DNA from 2 places in the Erythrobacter sp. F6033 genome. Region 2 is predicted to be linked to the other one. Evidence: predicted binding sites of a transcription regulator. Region 2 holds the regulator's gene; the other holds the start of a gene.

Region 1 (10,510 bases), 230 kb from region 2:
GGCGATTGTTTTCTCCAACAAGAAAACCACCGTGCGGGAGTTGAATAAGGCTCTACAGCGCAACGGCTTCAAGTCTGGCGAGATCCACGGCGATATTGACCAGTCGACGCGTCAAAAAGAGCTGGAGCGGTTCAAGTCGGGCGACATCAACATTCTGGTCGCTTCTGATGTGGCGGCTCGCGGGCTCGACATCAAAGGCGTGAGTCACGTTTTCAACTTCGACACGCCGTGGCACCCGGATGACTACGTTCACCGCATTGGCCGCACGGGCCGGGCAGGGGCAAAAGGACGCGCCTTCACTTTCGTTACGAAAGCGGACGCTGAAGCAATCGACAATGTCGAGAAGCTGACGAAGAACGTTATCCCCGTATTCGGCAAAGACGATGTCCGCGTTGAATTGAAAGATGGATCGTCAAAGCCGCAAGACGATGACAAGCCTGCGGAAGAGAAGAAGCCGCGTCGCCGCAGCAAGAAAGCGGACGAGACGCATGATAAGCCCGAGGATACGGCGCCTGAGAAACCGAAGCGCGAACGCAGCCCACGCAAAGAACGTTCAGATGACAAACCCGCACGCGAGGCTAAGCCAAAAGGCAGAGGCCGGCGGCGCGATCAGGATGATGAACCTGTGGCACCAGGCGAATGGAACGGTCCGAAACCGGGCTTTCTGGACGTCGGGTTCAAGGGCTGATTCCCTAACCTTGGTCTTGTAGGAACCGGTTGACAGATTCGGAATCTGTCAACCACCAGAATCCACGCTATATCTATGAAATCTATGTGATTTCGGCGTGTTGGACACACATGACAAGTGTCCAACAGGCGCTGCGTGGTTCTGTGCGATCAAATAGACCGCTGACACTGACAATTTCAAAGAACAATCAGTGGCTTAGAGCGCGAATTGCGTGTAGGAAACCGCGTTTTGGGACGACACTTAAACTGCGTGGCCTAGGTGGCTAGTGCCCCAGTTTTTGCAGCAAATTCAGAGCAAGCTTTTGCGCCGATTGAGCATAGTCTGCTGAATTTTTCAGATCAGAGAGAGGCACCCAGTACAAAGTCATTTGATTGCTATCAAACTGCTCGAAGGCAGAGAAAGCCAAGAAAGAACGGTCGCGTTTCCAAAGCCCGACACAACCAGCATGCACGATGACGCGCCGGGTTTCATAGTGGCTTCGGCATAAATCGCGGTGTTTTTGAATGGCTTCTAAGACGTGATCGGATGCGCCATCTCTCCGCATTAGTTTCTTGATTTTCTTCCAAACGTCATTTGGGTTTAATCGATCATAATCTTTCGCGCCCTGAACTAAGCTTCGGCCTTCCAAAGCGGTTAGTAGCGCTCGCAAGTTGCTCTCACATTTGGCCCAACTCATTACGCAGTCAGCTATCGCTAAACGGTGCGTATCCTCGAGAGCTTCATGATCTACCTCGCTCCAGTGAGGAGTTTTTTCGTTCAACTTACAACCTTCACAAAGCTGTCGATCACGCGTTTTGTGCCGTGATCTTCAAACTCGATCTCCAGCTTGTTGCCTTCCTGATCGGTGACGCAGCCGGTGCCGAATTTGTCGTGGTGCACCATCGCGCCAATCGCGATGTCGCTGCGCGGTTTGGCAGCAAAGCTCGCGGCGGAGCGTCCCGGTTCGCGCACATTGGCTTGCTTGGTTTCGTATCCGCTTGAGATTGCCCGCTGCCAACCGGGGCCGCGCGTTTGCGCGCGCTCGGGCCGGTCACGTGCGACATGGGCGAAAGGATCATCGCTTTCGCTCCAGTTTGCTTGCCAAAGGCTTTTGCCGCCCGTCATCGTTGTTTCCTGATCGATGAACTCTTCCGGCAGTTCTTCGATAAAGCGCGAGGGGATCGAACTGGTCCACTGGCCATAAATGCGCCGGTTCGCCGTGTGCAGGATCGTGCAGCGCCGCTTGGCCCGCGTTATCGCGACATAGGCAAGGCGGCGTTCCTCTTCGAGACTAGCGAGCCCGCCTTCGTCGATGGCTCGCTGAGACGGGAAAACGCCTTCTTCCCAGCCGACGCAGAACACATTGTCGAATTCCAGACCCTTGGCCGCGTGGATCGTCATGATCGTGACGGTTTCCTCATCCGCGCCGCGATCATTGTCCATGACCAGACTGACATGCTCGAGGAAGTCACCGAGCGTTTCGTATTCCTCCATCGCGCGGGCAAGCTCGGAGAGGTTTTCCGCACGCTGTGCGCTCTGAGGCGTACGATCATTCGCCAGCATGTCGTTGTAACCGGTTTCATCCAGCACCAGCCGCAGCAAGTCAGACGGTGTCATCGTCTCGGCTGCTTCACGCCATGCGAGGAATTGCCGCATCAACCCGCCGATTGTGTTCGCAGCCCGCTTCGGCAGCTCGTCACTGTCGGCCAGTTCCAGCGAAGCTGCGGCCAGCGGCATATTGGTGCGCCGCGCGTGCTGATGCATCTTCTCAAGCGTCTTCGCACCAAGTCCGCGCTTGGGCTGATTATAGATACGTTCGAACGCGAGATCGTCTTGCGGCTGCGCGATCACACGCAGATAGGCGAGTGCGTCGCGGATTTCAGCGCGTTCATAGAAGCGGAAACCTCCGATGATCCGGTAATTCACGCCAATCTGGATAAAGCGGTCTTCAAATTCGCGGGTTTGATATTGCGCCCGTACCAGAATGGCGACGCTATCAAGGCTTGCGCCTTCTGCTTCCAACCGTTCGATATCTTCGCCAACACGTCGTGCCTCTTCGGGGCCGTCCCACACACCGATGACTTTGACCTTGTCGCCGCCATTTGCCTCTGTCCAAAGCGTCTTTTCGTGCCGCTCTGAATTGGCGCGGATCAGGCCCGATGCTGCGCCCAGAATTTGCGGGGTTGAGCGATAATTCTGTTCCAGCCGCACGACATGCGCGCCGGGGAAATCCTTTTCAAACCGCAGGATATTGGCGACTTCCGCGCCGCGCCACGAATAGATCGACTGATCATCATCACCGACCACGCAGATGTTCTTGTGGTTCTGGGCGAGCAGCCGCAGCCAGAGATATTGGACCGCGTTTGTATCCTGATATTCGTCGACCAAGATGTATTTGTAGCGGCGCTGATAATCTTCCAGCACATCTGTGTGCCCCCGGAAGATGTTGAGCATATGCAGCATCAGATCGCCAAAGTCGCAGGCGTTCAGAGCTTTCAGGCGGTCTTGATAAAGTTGGTAAAATTCGCGGCCCCGGCCATTGGCGAAAGCTTCGTTCTCACCTGCATCAAGATCACTGGGGTTCAACCCACGGTTTTTCCAGCGATCGATCAATCCGGCGAGCTGGCGCGGTGGCCAGCGTTTTTCGTCTTCACCTGCCTCGACAATCAACTGTTTGAGCAGGCGCAGCTGATCATCGGTGTCGATAATGGTGTAGTTGCTTTGCAGCCCTACCAGCTCAGAGTGGCGGCGCAGCATCTTTGCACAGATCGAATGAAACGTGCCAAGCCAAGGAATGCCTTCCGAATCGACACCCAGATGGCCTGCAACCCTTTCGCGCATTTCACGCGCCGCTTTATTGGTGAAGGTCACGCACAGGATCTGGCTGGGCCATGCGCGTCGCGTGGCGACCAGATGCGCAAGGCGGGCGGTCAGCGCCGCTGTCTTACCAGTGCCAGCACCCGCCAGCATCAGAACCGGCCCCTCCGTCGTAAGCACAGCATCGCGCTGAGGCGGGTTCAGCATCTGCGCATAGGCAGGGACAGGGGCATTATCGCGCGGCGGGGAGGGGGCAATGTCAGACATAAAACAGACGTGAACAGGTAGAGAACGATTGAGGCGGCGGCAAGGGGCGCAATTTTGCCTATGCCCGCTCCCGATTTGCCGTCAATTTCACTCTGACCCGTTTTGGCCACGCGTCTCGCTGGGATGTGCGCAGGGCAGGATGCGCGTCGCGCCGCGCTCTAGGTAAAGAGGCCACGGACGTGCATATCAAGGGTGCCTGAACAGAGGGGAACATCTCGTCAGGCATCCGAGCATTCGGGTCGCGTTCGTTAGCGCTTGGGACCAACCTTAAGGAGTATCCCATGCGAGTATCACACATTTACCTTACCGGCGTTGCGCTGGCCACTTTCGGGGTGGTTCTTGCCGCCCCAGCAGCTGCGCAGGACACAGACACAGCGCCTATCGATGAAGTTGCGCCGGACTCATCCGCACCGGGTGATCTGACTGCGGAACAGCGCGCTGAATATGACAGCTGGGCACCTGATCAAAAGTTCGCTTACGATGCGTGGCCAGTTGAAACGAAGTCCTATTACTGGACGCTGTCTCCGGCCCAGCAAGGGTTATTCTGGAAACTGTCTGACCAAGACAAGATCGCTTTGACTGCGATGACAGGACCAGAACGCGATTCTGCTTGGCAAATGATTGAGGAACGCTCGGCTGAGGAAGGTGGACCTAGCTAAGGCCGCCAACGGACGTCCGGATCGGTGAAGGCAGCACTCTCCTGGTTACTGCCTCAACAAGGTCAGTTTGCCTTTGCCGATCCGGCGTTCTGTTTCGATTGTGAGACCATCGACTTTGACGTCTTCATTGAAGGCGGTTTCAACTGCCATCCATGTCGCAGGACCGATCCAGTCGTGCCGTTTCAACCGGTCAAGCGCCACTGCGCCTGCTCCGGTGTGATACGGCGGATCAAGCAGGATAAGGTCATAAGGCTCGCGCGCCGGACGCAGATGCATCACCGACATTGTTTCGACCGTGGCGCGCGCTCTTGCATCGAGCGATGTGATATTCGCGCGGATGACATCCACCGCCGCGCGGTCTTGTTCCACGAACAGGCAATGCGCCGCGCCGCGTGACAAGGCTTCGATGCCGAGCGCACCCGATCCCGCGAACAAATCAGCGATGCGCAGCTCGTCAAAACTGCCGAGGCGGCTTGTCAGCATCGAAAACAGCGTTTCGCGCGTTCGGTCGGACGTTGGCCGAGTGGCGTCGCCCTTTGGCGCAGCTAGCTTGCGCCCGCGCCATTCGCCGGCAATCACTCTCATTGCACGTTGCCCCGTTTCATTGCGCTTACAAACCGATCGAGATCGCCTTTACGGATTCGCGTGACCTGACCGCGCGGCAGATCGCCGAGCATAAAGGGACCATAGGCCGTTCTGATAAGCCTGCTGACTTTCAGCCCGAGATGTTCAAGCACGCGCCGCACTTCGCGGTTCTTGCCCTCGGTGATAGTCATTTCAATCCATTGGTTACGAGTGCCCGAGCTTTTGCCGCTACCACGTTCGATGTTTGCGTCGATCGAACCATAACGCACCCCGTCGATCTCGATCCCTTCGATCAGACCCTCGAGTTCTTCCTGCGATATTTCGCCGAATGCTCGGGCTCGGTAAGTTCGAGGTATACCGGTCGAGGGGAGCTCCATCTGGCGTTTCAAACCACCGTCATTGGTCAACAGCAGCAGCCCCTCTGTATTCAGATCGAGCCTTCCGACTGGCATGACGCGCGGGGCGTCTTTGGGCAGCGCATTAGCGAGCGCGTCATAAATGGTTGCGCGGCCTGCCATGTCCCGCTCGGCAGTGATCAGGCCGGTGGGTTTGTTGAAGGCAAACAGCGCAGTCGGCTCTGGCCCAGCCACAGGCTTGCCGTCGACGCTGACGCCGCGCAGGCTGGTGAGGAACGTCGCTGGCGTTTCAACCGGCTTTCCATTGAGCGTGATCCGCTTGTCGGCGATCATGCGTTCAATTTCGCGCCGGCTGGCGACACCTGCACGGGCCAGCAATTTGGCAATGCGGTCGCCCTCGGGACGGTCATCGGATTTCTTGGGGTTCGTTGGCATAGGCCGCCGCCTAGGCGTTCAACCGCGCGCTCGCAAGAATTCCTGCACGATTGCGTCAAACCGCGCGATGCCGCCTTCCAGCGTGCCGAGCGTAATTTCGCTCACCGCGCCTGTTTCCAGACCCTGCTGGCCGAGTTCCGCCGCACGGAAATCCTCGGAGGCAAACACGCCCCCGTCGAGCAGCGCCCAGCTGCGCTCCCAGTGATCGCGCGCTTTGTCTGTCGCGGGAGCTTCCGGGATCAGCATAAAGTCCTCAACCAGCGTCAGATTGTGCGCTTTCGGCATCAGCGTCATGACGTTGATGTAATCGGGGCTGGGAATCACAATGGTGGCGGGCAGCAATTGATAGGCAAAAGTCACCACGCGTCGCATGGCCGCCATATCGGCGAAGTCTGTGGCGTCCATATCTTCCAACCGTCCGACTGCAGAGCGCATATGCGGTCCGATTTCGTCCCCGGCGGTCACCCCGTCTGTAAAGAACGGACCAATCGTATCCGCGTGCAGGCGGGTCACATGATAGCTTTCTAGGAAAGCATCCATGACGAGCTTCCAATTGCCGTTCACTGTGTGGGTTTTGCGGCGGAAGAGGAAGCTCTGATCGAGACCGAACGCGGCGAAGTCTTCGCCCAATGTTTCGGCATCCGAAAAATTGGCGCCCTCAACCGGTGCAAACCAGATCAACCCGCCAGCTTCGCATGAAGGGAGTTCTTTGAGGCTGTATTGGCTCTTATCGAGATCGGGGAAGGTTTCAGGGCGGGGCAGACCGAGCAGGCTACCATCAAGCTGATATGTCCACGCATGATAGGGGCAAACCAGTTTGGATGAGCATTGGACGTCTTCACCCTCAACCAGCCGAGTGCCGCGATGCTGACAGACATTCAGGAAGACATGCGCTGTACCGTTTTTGTCGCGTGTGATCAGAAGCGGGCGACCTGTGCCGTCATGCGGCACGGCCATTCCCGGCTCCGGTAACAGGGCGGATGGACACAGCACTTGCGGCATACGATCAAACAGGGCGGCTTTCTCTGCGTCAAAATGCGCAGGATCGGTGTAGCGGCTTGCAGGCACACTCCCGATCCCCGTTGTTACGCGCGGATTTCCGTCGCGGATAGCTTCTGCCAAGGCGATTTGGCCCTTGGTGGAGCGCATCGCAGACGCACTGCGATCATCCAAAGCTGTTGATGGCGTTGTGGGCGCGTTCATCGCAGCGTTCCTATTCCTCTCATCCGCAGCTAGTGTTGCAGAAAATCAGCCACGCCGAAAGGTCGCGAATGTCAGAAACCAAAACCGCTAAGCCAGGATGGAGAGAGGTCCTGCGGGCCTTGGGCCAGCGCAAGACCGGCTTTATGGCGCTGTTCGGCTTTGCCAGCGGTCTGCCCTTCGCTCTGTTTTTGGGCACGTTGTTCGCGTGGTTAAGCGATGCCGAAGTTGATCTGGAAACGATGGGGGTCTTTTCCCTTATCGGTCTTGCCTATGCATTCCAGTTCCTGTGGTCACCGCTGATCGACAAGGTGAACATTCCCGGCATGCGCATGCTGGGTAAGCGCAAACAGTGGATTGTGCCCTCGCAATTGCTGCTGGGCGCGATCCTTGTGTCTTTGGCGCTTAGCAATCCCAGCAATGAGACAATCGGCTGGTTCAGCCTGCTCGCGGGGATCGGAGCCTTGGCCAGCGCGACTCAAGACATCGCCATCAACGCTTGGCGGATCGACGTTGCCGATGAAAAAGCGACGCTTGATATGCTCTCAACCGTTTATCAGATGGGTTACCGTCTGGCGGCGCTTGTCGGCGGTGCATTTGGACTGATTATCGCCGCACGGATTGGATGGCCGCAGACCTATATGCTGATGGGGGCAATCCTGCTCGCTATCGGATTTATCGGGCTGTTCGCGCCCGATAGCGACAGCAAGAAACTGGCCGAAGGTCAGCCTGCGATTGTCGACGAACTGTTTGTGGCGCTGCGCAAAAAGGGTGAGTTGGAACCGGGTATCCGGGCCAAGGCTTTGATGGTTGTTGCTGGCCTTTGGGCGGTATCGATCGGCGTGGTTCTGACATTCATGTATATGTCGCTGTTCTATGCGCCCGAGGACCGGCCCAACCCGACCGAGTTTACGGTGAATTGGGGGCCGTGGATCATCGTCGCCACGGTCGTAATCCCCGCGCTCATCTCAGGCTGGCTTGCGAGCCAGAAAAAGCAGGGCAATTACCTGCTCAGCGAAGACGCGCCCGAACCAGTCGGCAGCGGTTTTGTGATGGATCATCTTTACCGCGCGTTAGTTTTGCCGCTGGTCGAGTTTGTTGGCCGGATCGGTTGGTCGCTGGTGCTGATCCTATCGCTGGTTCTGACATACCGGATTTGCGACGCGATCTGGGGCAGCTTTGCCTATCCATTTTACCTCGGCGAGTTGAACTACACCAAGGATGAAGTCGCCTTTGCATCCAAGTTCTTTGGCGTTGGCGCGATCATCCTCGGGCTCGCTCTCGGCGGCTTTATGCTCACCATGATGGGGCGGATGTTGACGCTGACAATCGGCGCATTGCTCGCCGCGCTGACAAACCTTCTCTATGCCGATCTCGCCGTTGGCGGGGCGAATATGCAGGCGGTGAGCGACGCGGTTGGCTTCACCTGGCTGATTACTCAGGTGCCTGTGATCGGCAGCCCGTCTTTGGCGAAACTGACCTTTACGATCTTCTTTGAGAACCTCGCCATTGGTATTGCAGGTGCAGCCTATATCGCGTGGTTGTCCTCGATCGTGAACAAGAACTTCAGCGCGGTTCAATACGCGCTGCTCTCCTCGCTCACGCTGCTCGTGGGTACGCTCGGGCGCGGCGCGCTTGGCGAAATGATCGAGGATCAGGGCTATTTCGACGTGTTCGTACTGACGACCTTTATCGGCTTTATTGCGGTTGTGCTGTGTTTGGCGGAGTGGTTCCGTCAGTCTCGCGCCGGGGCCAATTCTGGTGTCGTAACGCCCGAACCAGCCGCGCAGCCAGCGGAGTAGGAACGCTTGAGCGCGCCAGATACTGGAGCGCGGCGGGGCTGGGTAGAGGCGGCCAAACCCTACCTTGAAAAAGAAACGCTGGCGGCCTTCTTTATCGGAGTTTCCTCCGGCTTTCCCTACGCGATGCTGGGCGCGACGCTGACTACGCGATTGGCGCAGGGTGGCATCGACAAACAGACCGTAACCGCGTTCAGCCTCGCTTTTCTGGTCTACAATTTCAAAGTGTTCTGGGCGTGGATTGTTGACGGTGTCCGCTTGCCCGTAATCGGCCGGCTGGGTCAGCGCGTATCATGGATGCTTCTTGCAGGCGTTCTGGTGATCGCATCGGTCATCAATCTCGCGCTGGTCGACCCCAGCGATAGCCTGCAGGCGACGATCATCGCAGCCGTTCTTGTCGGAGCAGCGGGCGCGACATTCGACATCGTGATCGACGCGTATCGCATCGAGATATTGAAGCCCTATCAGCTCGGAACGGGTTCCGGCATGAACCAGTATGGCTGGCGCTTGGGATCCGCCGGGGCTGGTGCCATCGCATTGGTTGTCGCGGTCCGATATGGATGGAGCGCGGCCTATATCGCCTGCGCCATGTTTGCCCTGCCAGCCATGCTGACGGCGCTGATTATGGGCGAACCAGCACGCCGCAAAGTGATTGCCGTGCGCAAGGGTGTGAGCGAGGTGTGGCAATCGATTTCAGGACCGTTTTCGGAGTTTTTCCAGCGGCACGGCGCTTGGGTCGTGCTGGCCTTTATCCTCGTCCACAAGATCGGTGACACGCTCGCAAACCTGACCTTTCGGTTGTTGTTTGACGACCTTGGCTTCAGCAATGACGAGATTGCGTTTTACGATGTCGGAGTGGGCTTCTGGGCTTATATGGTCGGGATTTTCGTGGGCGGTATCATCTATTCACGGCTCGGACTGAAACGATCTGTGCTGATCGCGCTTGTGTTAATGGCGGTTTCGAACCTCAGTTTTTCTGCACTGGCGCTTGCTGGCAACACCAATCTGGGCCTTGCATCGGCGATCGGGTTTGAAAATTTTTCGAGCGGATATGGCGGGGTTGTGGTGGTCGCCTATTTTTCTGCGCTCTGCGACTTGCGGTTCACAGCGGCGCATTATGCGATGATCAGCGCGGCGGCGAGTATCGTTGGCCGGTTGCTAACGGGCACCACAGCGGGCGGCCTGATCGAAGCCACAGGCTATGTGAACTTCTACATACTGACGACGCTGCTCGCATTGCCGGGCATTGTGCTGTTCTGGTGGATGATGCGCACAGGGCTGGTTGATCAGGCGCTTGGTACGGCGGGTGAGCAGCCGCAACCGCCTGCAAGTGACTAGTCAGTCAGGGATTTCATCATTGAGCTTCAAGGCTTCGCCTGCAAGGTAGAGCGAGCCTGCGATCAGCACCGGATAATCGTCGTACGGAATATCCAACAGCGCATCTTCGAGATTGGCGGCAGGCTTCGCGTCGGGGCCAAATGCACTGGCAGGATGGGCATCGTGATTGGGCACCGGTACGACCGTCAGTGTTCGGATGCGGTCGCCAAAGGGGCCGATAAAAGAGCCGGGATCCTTGTTATCGAGCATCCCCAAGACAAGGTGCAGCGGACCGTCCACCGCTTTAGAAATGGCAGCGCCTGCATTGGCGTTATGACCGCCATCGAGAATAACCTCGCGTGTGCCGACCAGCGGACCATTCGCGAGGCGCTGTAGGCGCGCCGGCCA
Region 2 (10,510 bases):
CTGCGCCAACTTACCAAGGCCCAATTCCAGTTCCTCTGCAAGCGATTTGGTAGTGGCTTCGAGAGCTTCGATTGTCCAGTCATTTTCGCGTTTCAGAGCGTCCGAAATGGATGACAATCGCGCTCGACCATCATCATCCAGCAATTTTGCCGCTTTTTCCGTCATTTCGAGAGGCCGCGTGGCAAAAAGAAAGCCCGCACCTTCAGCGACTTCGTGAATGCTCTTCGCACGGGTTTTCAGAACCGGCATCGCTTTGGCAAGCAACGCAGTATCGGCTTCCCCCACAATGTGCTCCACTGCAAGGCCAGCCAGCAATTCATCATCTGCCTCTCGGATGTAGTGACCGTTGAGGTTTTCGAGCTTCTTCGTGTCGAAACGAGATGGGCTTTTGCCGACGCCGGAAAGATCGAACAGTTCGATTGCTTCGCTGCGGGTGATTTCTTCCCGATCGCCATAGCCCCAACCAAGGCGGAGGAGATAATTGAAGAGCGCATCCGGCAGGACGCCCATTTCGTCGCGATACGCCTCTACACCCAGCGCCCCATGGCGTTTTGAGAGCTTCGCGCCGTCTGAGCCATGAATAAGGGGGATGTGGGCGTAGCTGGGATCTGGCCAACCGCCTTCGATCTCTTCCATCGCCCGATAGATTGGTAGCTGCCTGAAGGCGTTGTTGAGATGATCGTCGCCGCGAATGACGTGGGTCACGCCCATATCATGATCGTCCACCACAACGGCGAGCATATAGGTCGGCGATCCATCCGCGCGTAGGATGATATAATCATCTAACTCGTCATTCTTTACTGAAACTGTGCCTTGGACTTCGTCCACAATGGTCGTTTCGCCCGATTGCGGGGTTTTCAAGCGGACTGTGAAAGGCGCGCCTTCCGGAGCCTCTGAAGGATCGCGATCGCGCCAGCGTCCATCATAACGCATCGGCTGCTTGTTCGCTCTCTGCTCTGCGCGCATTTGCTCAAGTTCTTCGGGCGTCGCGAAACATCGATATGCGTGACCTGCATCGAGAAGCTTCTGAGCAACTTCGACATGCCGATCAGCTTGGGCAGATTGAAACGTTGGTGCCTCGTCATAGTCGAGGCCAAGCCATTCCAGTCCATCAAGAATTGCGTCAATCGCCTCCTGAGTGGACCTCTTCTTGTCAGTATCTTCGATCCGAAGCAGCGCTTTGCCACCGTGGTGCCGTGCGTAAAGCCAATTGAAAAGCGCAGTACGTGCCCCTCCGATATGAAGAAAACCTGTAGGAGACGGAGCAAATCGCGTAACCACTTTACTGGAAACATTGCTGCTTTCACTTGCCATGTCGCTTGAATTCCTTTTCAATTCATCCCTGTGTTCAGGGGGGCACCATGCGTGAGCCGCCAATAGTACCATTGGGCAACGAGGTTTCCGAAACCGACATTGCCGATGATGTTGCACTGCAGCGCCCTTGGCAAAGGGGCGCGGGCCTGTCCAGTCTATTGAAGCCTGGATTCCTGCTCAGAGCAGGGGACGCGGCAGAAAATTTTCTTAGCAGATCAGGCTTTGATCGTGCGCCATGGCTTGCAGTGGCGTTTGGTGGCGGGATTTTGACGTGGTTCGCCCTTAAAAATCCGTGGCAATGGACCGCCACAATCGGCGTTTGCATTCTCATTTCACTAGCGGGCTTGGCTGCTTGGAGAGGCGACGATACGCGCGGACATCTGCGGTCGGCCATGATTGCTGTTAGTTTGGTATTTGCAGCGGGCCTCAGCACGATCTGGGTAAGGTCCGAATTGGTTGGCGCCGAGCCATACGAGCGTCGGGCCGTTGAACGGATCCAGGGCTATGTTCTCGAACGGGAGGATCAGCCAGCGCAGGAGCGCACTCGTCTAACGCTGGCAATCAGAGACCCCGAAGCGGGCGTTGCTCGCAAGATTCGGATCAATGTTCCAACGGAAACGCTGACCGGGGCCGAGGAGACGGGAATACCTTTAGTTGAAGGGGCAGTCATCAAGGCCCGTGTACGGTTGATGCCTCCGGCTAGCCCAATGCTTCCAGGGTCTTATGACTTTGCACGCGCGGCGTGGTTTAAAGGTCTTGCTGCAACTGGAAGCGTCATCGGGCCAATTGAAATCATTGAAAGCGCGTCGAAAACAGGGCGAATTCCAGCCATTCAAAGGATGCTGTCGTCACGTGTCCGCGAGAGAGTGGACGGTTCTGCGGGCACAATTGCCGCGGCATTTGCAAGTGGAGATCGCGGCGCCATTGCTGAAGCCGATGAGGAGGCAATGCGCGACGCAGGCCTCACGCATCTTCTGTCTATAAGTGGATTGCATGTGAGCGCGGTGATCGCCGGCGCATATTTTCTTGCGCTCAAATTGTTCGCATTGTTTCCGCCAATTGCGCTTAGAATTCGGCTGCCGATTATCGCCGCCAGTGTGGGGGCGCTTTCCGGCATCGGCTATACGTTGCTTACTGGTGCTGAAGTTCCAACGGTTAGGAGCTGCGCTGCGGCAATGCTGGTGTTGATTGCTCTCGCGATGGGTCGCGATGCGCTTTCATTAAGAATGGTGGCGGCCGCTGCGGTATTTGTTTTGTTGCTATGGCCAGAGAGCATTGTCGGACCAAGTTTTCAGATGAGCTTTTCCGCCGTGATCGCAATTGTGGCTTTGCATTCCTCATCACCTGCGAAACGCTTTCTAGCTCCGAGAGAGGAACCGTGGTGGCGGCGGAGCGGGCGACAAATCATGATGCTGTTTGTGACCGGCATGGTCATAGAAATCGCGCTCATGCCGATTGTGCTGTTCCACTTTCACAGAGCCGGTGTGTACGGGGCGTTTGCAAATGTCGTTGCGATCCCAATGGTCACATTCATTTCGATGCCCCTGATTGCAATTGGCTTATTTCTCGATTTGATCGGGCTTGGCAAACCGGTTTGGTGGCTGGTTCAACAGTCACTTGATGCGCTGTTGGCGATTGCCCACTTCACTTCATCCCAGCCAGGTGCAGTGAAATTGATGCCGCAAATGGGGTACGGCACGATTGCGCTATTCGTTGTCGGCTCTTTGTGGTTGGCGCTTTGGAACGGTTCGGCTCGATTACTCGGAATTTTGCCCGTCTCGTTGGCTGCGGCCATGCTAATTCGCACCCCCATTCCGGATGTGCTGATCGGCCGCGAAGGTAAGCATGTTGGAATAACCGTTGAGGATCCAAATGGAGGACGCAGGTTGCTGTCACTTCGTGACAGTCGGTCATCCTATTCCCGAGACAATTTGCTTGAATTGGCGAGTATCACCAGCGATCCGGTCCCAATCGCCGACTGGCCTGGGGCACGCTGCTCATATGAATTCTGTGTCTTAGAGATCGAAAGAGGAGGAAGAACGTGGGTGCTTATGCTGGCGCGCAACAGGGACCTTGTTGAAGAACGTGCCCTTGCTGCGGCCTGCGAACGATCAGATATCGTCGTGGCAGACCGCTATCTTCCTATGTCCTGCTCACCGCGCTGGTTGAAGGCTGACAGGAGAATGCTGGAGGAAACCGGCGGTCTATCGCTCATCCTAGTGAACGGACGGATAGACAGCGTTGCATCGCGACAAGGCGAACACGGGTGGTGGCGCGGGGAGGGTGACTGACACCGCCCCGCGCTCACATAATCAATGATACCGACGGAGCAGGCCAGCCAATTTGCCCTGAACCTGCACCTCGTTTGAGCCGTAGACTTGAGGGTCATAGGCAGCGTTTGCTGGATCCAATCTGACGCTAGCACCTTCTTTGTGAAGATACTTCAAAGTCGCCTCTTCACCGCGCACTAGCGCAACGACAATCTCACCGTCCCGCGCGCTGTCGGTGCGGCGCACAAGCGCAAAGTCACCATCGAAAATGCCAGCCTCGACCATCGAGTCACCAGACACCTCAAGAGCGTAATGCTCGCCCGGACCAAGCAGAGCAGCTGGGACTGGGAGTGAGTTTTGACCTTCGAGAGCCTCAATCGGTGCACCAGCCGCAATCCGCCCATGAAGTGGAATCTCAATCACATCATTCGCGGGTTCCGGGGCAGCCCTCATCGCAGCATTGCCCGCTACGATAGTGTCATTGGCGGCTAAAGAGCTACGCGGCGTCGGGGTCGCGTCCTCTGGCATCTTGATGACTTCAAGCGCGCGAGCGCGATTGGGAAGACGCCGAATAAAACCGCGTTCTTCAAGAGCTGAGATCAATCTATGAACACCCGACTTACTCTTAAGGTCGAGCGCCTCTTTCATTTCTTCGAAGCTTGGTGAAATGCCGGATTCGTCAAGCCGTTGTTGGATAAACCGGATTAATTCGTGCTGCTTTGCCGTCAGCATGGAGTTTGCTCCCTAAGACGCACCATTCGCAAAAGCGCATACACGCTTTCTAGTGCCACATATGCGCACCCAAAGAGGCACCACAGAGAGGTGCGTTATGAATACTGGCCGTCCGCCAATAAGGTGAACGAATGTGGAACGAATAGGCAACCTTAGAGGGCCTGTCAACCTGATCCAGTCTCTCAAGACCTCGGTTTACCGCCATTTTCGAGCCAAAAGACGCCAACTTCGGCTCCGGCTTGTGAAGCAGCACATCCAGAAGGTCTATCGATGAGGCAATTCGCTTTCGCCAGTGATTGAAGAGCGCTCGAATCTTGCGAATCTGTGAGCCAAACCGATTGTCCATCTGATACGGCTCTGAGAAATTCTCTTCGGTGCCCGCCAGGGGGAAGGTCTTGCTTTGTTGGAATTTGGGTCAGGCCTGGGAAAGGGGTTTGAAAACCCATCATTGCCCTGATCAGGGGCAATGCAAATAGGTAACAGGTGACGAAGCTGGAGACGGGATTGCCTGGTAGCCCCAATATCACCTGCTTTCGTTGCTCAGACTGGCGGGTTGCAATCATCAGCGGTTTACCCGGTTTGATTGCGACTTTCCAAAACTCGATCTCTGCCCCCCAATTGATCAGCGCTTGCTGGATCAAATCATGATCGCCAACTGAAGCGCCGCCGGAGGTGACAAGCACGTCGCAATCATTGGTTTTTGAAAGGGCATCGGCCAATGCGTCCAAATTGTCCGCCACCGGGCCGAGCAAATCGATCGTGCCGGCAATCGGGGAAATCATTGCGCGAAGCATAGCGCCATTGCTCGCGGGAATTTGATGAGCCGCCAGTGTCGCGGGCAAACGAACAAGCTCGTCTCCGCTGTCAAGCACAGCAATTCTCGGCGCGGGAAGCACTGGCAGAGAAGAGAGGCCGCCAGAGAGCGCGAGGGCAATCTGTGCAGGTCCTATCAGTGTCCCGCGATGCAATAAAGTGTCGCCCTCATGAAAATCGAAACCTGCGCGCCTGATGTGTTGCGCCGATTCCGGCACGACTTCGCCTTTGCGCAGGCTCACTGTCTGACCGTCGACAACAGCATTCTCTTGGATCAGAATGCGGTCAGAACCGTCAGGGAGATGGGCGCCGGTTGATATGCGGGCGCACTGCCCATCAATCAGATGCCCTTTTAAGGGAGCGCCTGCGCGGCTTTCTCCCACGAGATCCCATGGCCCGTTCCCACAGATTGCGTATCCATCCATCGCTGACAGATCAGCCGCTGGTTGAGTTCGGACGGCTGTGACATCCTCGCTGACATGATGACCCTGCGCGAGATGGGTTTGGATCTCAACGGGCGGAATGTCTGACGCAAGAGCGAGTAGCTTCGCCTGGGCCTCTTCGAGTGTCAGCATTGACGGCACTAGGTCGCTGCCTTCCAGTTACCTGATTTGCCACCGCGCTTTTCAAGCAGCCTTATCTCGCTGATCACTATCCCCTTATCTAAAGCCTTGGCCATATCATAGATTGTCAGGAGTGCGGTGGAAACGGCGACCATTGCTTCCATTTCAACACCAGTCTTACCGGTCAGGGCAGCACTAGCGGTTGCTCTGATGGATTGGTGTTCAAAATCAAAAGCGACATTCACGGATTCAAGGCCCAGCGGATGGCAGAGCGGGATCAGGTCCCCGGTGCGCTTCGCCGCCATAATTCCGGCAATACGGGCAGTGCCTAGCACATCGCCTTTGGGCGCATCGCCTTCGCGGATTGCGCTTAGGGCCTCGGGCGTCATGGACACCGTACCAGTCGCAATGGCCGAACGCTTGGTTTCGTCCTTTCCACCGACATCAACCATATGGGCTTCGCCGCTTGTGTTAAGATGAGTCAGTTTGGTCACAATGCTTCCCTCTCGGCGGCTATTGATGCCATTCTTACGGCGTTGAGGCCAGGTTTCGAAGACCTGTGGTTAGCCTTGCAAAAGCGCTTTGGTTGCCGAAGCGACGTCTTCGGCGCGCATCAGGCTTTCTCCGACAAGAAACGACCGTACGCCGGAAGACGCCAGCCGTTTGCAGTCCGCATGCGTAGCAATCCCGCTTTCCCCGACGAGTAAGGCGTCTTTCGGCGCCAGTGGAGCGAGGCGCTCGGTCGTGGCTAATGATGTCGTGAATGTCTTGAGGTCGCGATTGTTTACACCGATCAATCGTGAATTGAGCACGCTAGCGGCACGTTCCAATTCAGCCTCATCATGTACCTCTACAAGGACATCCATAGAGTATTGTGCCGCGGCGGTTTCAATTTCAGCCATCTGGCTATCTTCCAAAGCTGCAACGATGATGAGGATAGCGTCTGATCCAATTGCGCGCGCTTCGGCGCATTGCCACGGATCGACCATGAAGTCCTTACGCAAGACGGGAATGGAGCAGGCAGAACGCGCCGCGATCAAATAGTCTTCGTGTCCCTGAAAGTAAGGCGCATCTGTGAGTACGGATAGGCAAGCTGCGCCGCCTTGCTCGTATGCCATTGCATGCTCGGCAGGGCGAAAGTCCTCACGGATCAAGCCTTTCGACGGGCTAGCCTTTTTGATCTCGGCAATCAGGCCGTATCCCTTCGCGGAGGCATCTCGCAGCGCGGATTCGAAGCCTCTGGGGGCAGATTGCACGCGGATAGCTTGCTCAAGATGAGCGAACGAAACCGCAGATTTTCGTGCGGCGACAATATCGCGTTTAGCCGCGCAGATTTCTTCCAGCTTATTCATGATTTCACTTGGCCAATTCGATCCAACGCTCGAGCAACTTCGAAGCCTTGCCACTATCCAATGCTTCGGCGGCTATCGCGACACGTTCTGGCCAGTCTGTGCCCTTGTTGGCGACCGCCAGGGCTCCAGCGGCATTGAATAAAACCGCATCGCGGTATGGGCCGGGCGCACCCATCAGCAATGCCTTTAGAGCAGCGGCGTTGTGAGATGCATCGTCGCCTCGAATGGCTTCAATCGGAGCTTTGGGCAATTTGGCATCTTCGGCGCTTAACCTGCTCATTTCAAATGCCTTACCCGCAACGACCGCGACTTCATTTCCCCCTGCCAAGCTCAGTTCATCCAAACCTTCGTCTCCTGAGACGATAAGCGAGCGACCTGTGCCTAACTTGGCCAACGCACCTGCATAAATTGGCACATAGGCAGGTCGGGCAATGCCGATTAGCTGGCTCTTAACCCCAGCCGGGTTTGACAACGGACCCATGAGGTTGAAAATCGTGCGCTTGCCGATCTTTTTACGGATCGGTTGGATGCGTCCCATCGCAGGATGGTGGTTCTTCGCGAAGAGAAAACAGATACCCAGCTCCGCGAGCGTTTCCTCCGCCGTACGCCCAGCCGCGTCCATATCCAGCCCTAGTGCTTCAAGCGTATCAGCGGCACCCGCTTTTGAAGAGGCAGCGCGATTTCCGTGTTTGGCAACGGGGATACCGCAGGCGGCGATCACAAGGCTGACCGCGGTCGATACATTCAATGTGTGATGGCCATCACCGCCAGTTCCACAAACATCGATTGCATTTTCCGGAGCCGAGATCGGGATCAATCTTGCGCGCAGCGCCCTTGCGGCTCCTGCAATTTCGTTTGAAGTCTCACCGCGTTCGGACAGATCAATAAGAAACTGTTCGATTTCGTTTTCAGACGGCGCACCATCCAGCAAGATGCCAAATGCGTCTTCTGCCTGAGTTTCAGTGAGAGGTCTCGATACGTCGGGTAGGGTACTCATGCAGAAGCTCTCGCGGGTAGTTTGGTTTCAACACCACATATTTTCAGAAAGTTTGCGAGTAGCGCGTGGCCATGCTCGGTTGCGATGCTTTCTGGATGGAATTGCACTCCGTGTATCGGGAGCGATTCATGTCTGAAACCCATCACGCTTTGTTCCGAGGTGCCCGGTGTTTCGGCATGGGCATTCGGGATTAGCGCGTGAGGTACATCGACAACTTCAAGGCTGTGATAGCGTGTTGCTGTATAGGGCGAGGGCAGGCCTTCAAAAACGCCTGTTCCGTCATGTGTGACCGGTGATGTCTTTCCATGCATTAAGCCGCCGCGCACAACTCGCCCACCAAAATGCTGTCCAATGGATTGATGTCCCAAGCACACACCGAGCAGCGGTTTGGATACGTCCGCGCATGCCGAAACGAGATCAAGGCTGATGCCAGCTTCGTTTGGAGTGCATGGGCCCGGTGAAATGAGAAACCCATCTGCCTTGGTCGCGATTGCTTGAGAAGCCGTCATCGCATCGTTGCGTTCGACGCGTACTTCGGCACCCAGTTCCATGAGGTAATGGACGAGGTTGAACGTAAAGCTATCGTAATTGTCGATCACAAGGATCATAATGGCTTACCTGCCAATGCATCTGTAGCGCGGACCAGACCGTCAATAATTCCGGGCTCGCTGGCACTATGGCCGGCATCATCCACTATCCAGAGCTGGGACTCAGGCCATGCCTTTTTCAGCGCCCAAGCCGCAGCAGGAGGTGTACAGATATCGTGTCGGCCTTGAACAATAATACCCGGGATGTTTTTGATTTTGCTGACATCCTTTAGCAGTTGAGCCTCTTCTAAGAAGAAGTCTTCGAGGAAGAATTTGGCGCATATGCGGGCAAAAGGCACAGCTTTTGAAGGATCGGCGAATTCATCCATCAATCCTTCATTTGGCAGCAAGGTCGCGACTGATCCTTCCCACATCGACCATTCACGCGCTGCTGCGAGACGCGTTGCTTCGTCTTCGCTGGTCAGGCGTGTGTAATAAGCTTTCACGAGGTCGCCGCGTTCACCTTCGGGAATTAGAGCGGTGAACTTTTCCCACTGCTCAGCCATGATTTGACTCGCACCGAAGCGATAAAGCCAACCTTTCTCTTGCTGACGAGCAAGAAACACGCCGCGCAGAACGATTTCACTCGTGCGGCTCGGGTGTTTCTGGGCGTATGCGAGCGCCAAAGTTGCCCCCCAACTGCCGCCAAAAACTTGCCAAGCGTCGTGACCGCACATTTCACGCAAGCGCTCTATGTCTGCGACGATCTTCCAAGTATCGTTGTTCTCGATTTCTGCGAATGGAAGCGATTTGCCGCAACCGCGCTGATCGAACAACAAGACATCGTAGAGCTCCGGATCCCACTGCCTGCGGTGAGACGGTGCCATTCCGCCGCCCGGGCCACCGTGAAGGAATACCGTCGGTTTTGCGCCAGGCGTTCCGACGCGTTCATAATAAAGCGAGTGGCCATCGCCTACATCGAGCATACCAGTCTCGTATGGCTTAATTTCGGGATAAAGCGTCCGAGCATAAGTGATGGTGTTACCGTGAGGCATTATTTGTCTTTCACAACCAAAAGTGGACCAACGCGTCGACTATCCATCCGACCAGTCGATGGGTCCCAAAGCGACGATACATTTCCATCAAGGAATAGCGCGTTGGGTGTCTTTAACTCGTCGCGGAAATAGCGGCCAAAGCGCCCAAAACTGATAGGCGCATCGGAGATCACAAAGTGCGCCTTACCATCGGACGAAACGCCAACACCGTTTCGTATGGCACGGGAAGGGCCATCGTCCTGAAATTCAGGGTGCAACTTACCATCGATAACCAGCATCGGTCCTGACTGCGTTCCGAACTGGGGGCGATCGCCGATCGTGCGAAAAAATGTCTCTGAATCGAGCACTTGCCACTTACCACTGCTGCCAAAGAACACGCCATTTGGCTTCAAATGAAAGTTTCCCGGTCCATCAGCGCGGTTCAATTCCTTCAACCGCTCAGATCCGCGGACGAAATAGCCGATCGCGCGAAGGTTATCGTCGTACATGCCGCCGTTCATAACAAAGGCAATTCCACCTTCATTCTTGCCAGCGGCCCATGCTTCAATCGTTCCGAAATTGCTCCCGCTTGATGGGGCAAGGGCAGTTTCAATTTTGTGAGAGGCAGGGTCGGCAACGCAATGGGTTAGTGCGACCCCTTCAAATGTGACGGATGAGCAAGCAGAACTTCGCGCAGCTTCAGTGGGCGTTGCATCGGGCTCAGGAGCTTCCACGATTTCGACCGGATTTGAACCGTCCAGCTGTGTCCTAACAACAGGCTCGCCGCCTGGTTGTTGCTCACAAGCGCAAAGGGCGAGGGCAACCGAACTGATAAGAACTCGCTTCATTGCCCAAACCCCGGTTCGCTGGCCACGCGTACTGCTTCTCGAGCCGCTGCGATCAATGCC

What was found. The regulator LexA, encoded in region 2, represses DNA repair genes until DNA is damaged. The targets are predictions, from matches to a motif close to GTTCCNCNCTTGTTCT.
Region 1: the regulator LexA is predicted to act here: its motif matches at 3,762-3,777, upstream of MWU39_RS05370 (UvrD-helicase domain-containing protein).

The regions. Positions count from the first base shown of each region.
Region 1 covers NZ_JALKAZ010000001.1:1,141,902-1,152,411, forward strand. Annotated here, with positions in the region: gene MWU39_RS05360 (DEAD/DEAH box helicase) at 1-688, shown strand, start outside; gene MWU39_RS05365 (hypothetical protein) at 951-1,448, opposite strand; gene MWU39_RS05370 (UvrD-helicase domain-containing protein) at 1,445-3,751, opposite strand; gene MWU39_RS05375 (hypothetical protein) at 4,033-4,410, shown strand; gene rsmD (16S rRNA (guanine(966)-N(2))-methyltransferase RsmD) at 4,456-4,995, opposite strand; gene MWU39_RS05385 (pseudouridine synthase) at 4,992-5,786, opposite strand; gene MWU39_RS05390 (aromatic ring-hydroxylating dioxygenase subunit alpha) at 5,805-6,989, opposite strand; gene MWU39_RS05395 (MFS transporter) at 7,058-8,788, shown strand; gene MWU39_RS05400 (MFS transporter) at 8,795-10,123, shown strand; gene MWU39_RS05405 (folylpolyglutamate synthase/dihydrofolate synthase family protein) at 10,124-10,510, opposite strand, start outside.
Region 2 covers NZ_JALKAZ010000001.1:1,367,577-1,378,086, forward strand. Annotated here, with positions in the region: gene gltX (glutamate--tRNA ligase) at 1-1,314, opposite strand, end outside; gene MWU39_RS06445 (ComEC/Rec2 family competence protein) at 1,362-3,605, shown strand; gene lexA (transcriptional repressor LexA) at 3,627-4,316, opposite strand; gene MWU39_RS06455 (molybdopterin molybdotransferase MoeA) at 4,499-5,704, opposite strand; gene moaC (cyclic pyranopterin monophosphate synthase MoaC) at 5,713-6,186, opposite strand; gene trpC (indole-3-glycerol phosphate synthase TrpC) at 6,256-7,044, opposite strand; gene trpD (anthranilate phosphoribosyltransferase) at 7,049-8,041, opposite strand; gene MWU39_RS06475 (aminodeoxychorismate/anthranilate synthase component II) at 8,038-8,649, opposite strand; gene pip (prolyl aminopeptidase) at 8,646-9,623, opposite strand; gene MWU39_RS06485 (phosphodiester glycosidase family protein) at 9,623-10,450, opposite strand; gene trpE (anthranilate synthase component I) at 10,447-10,510, opposite strand, start outside.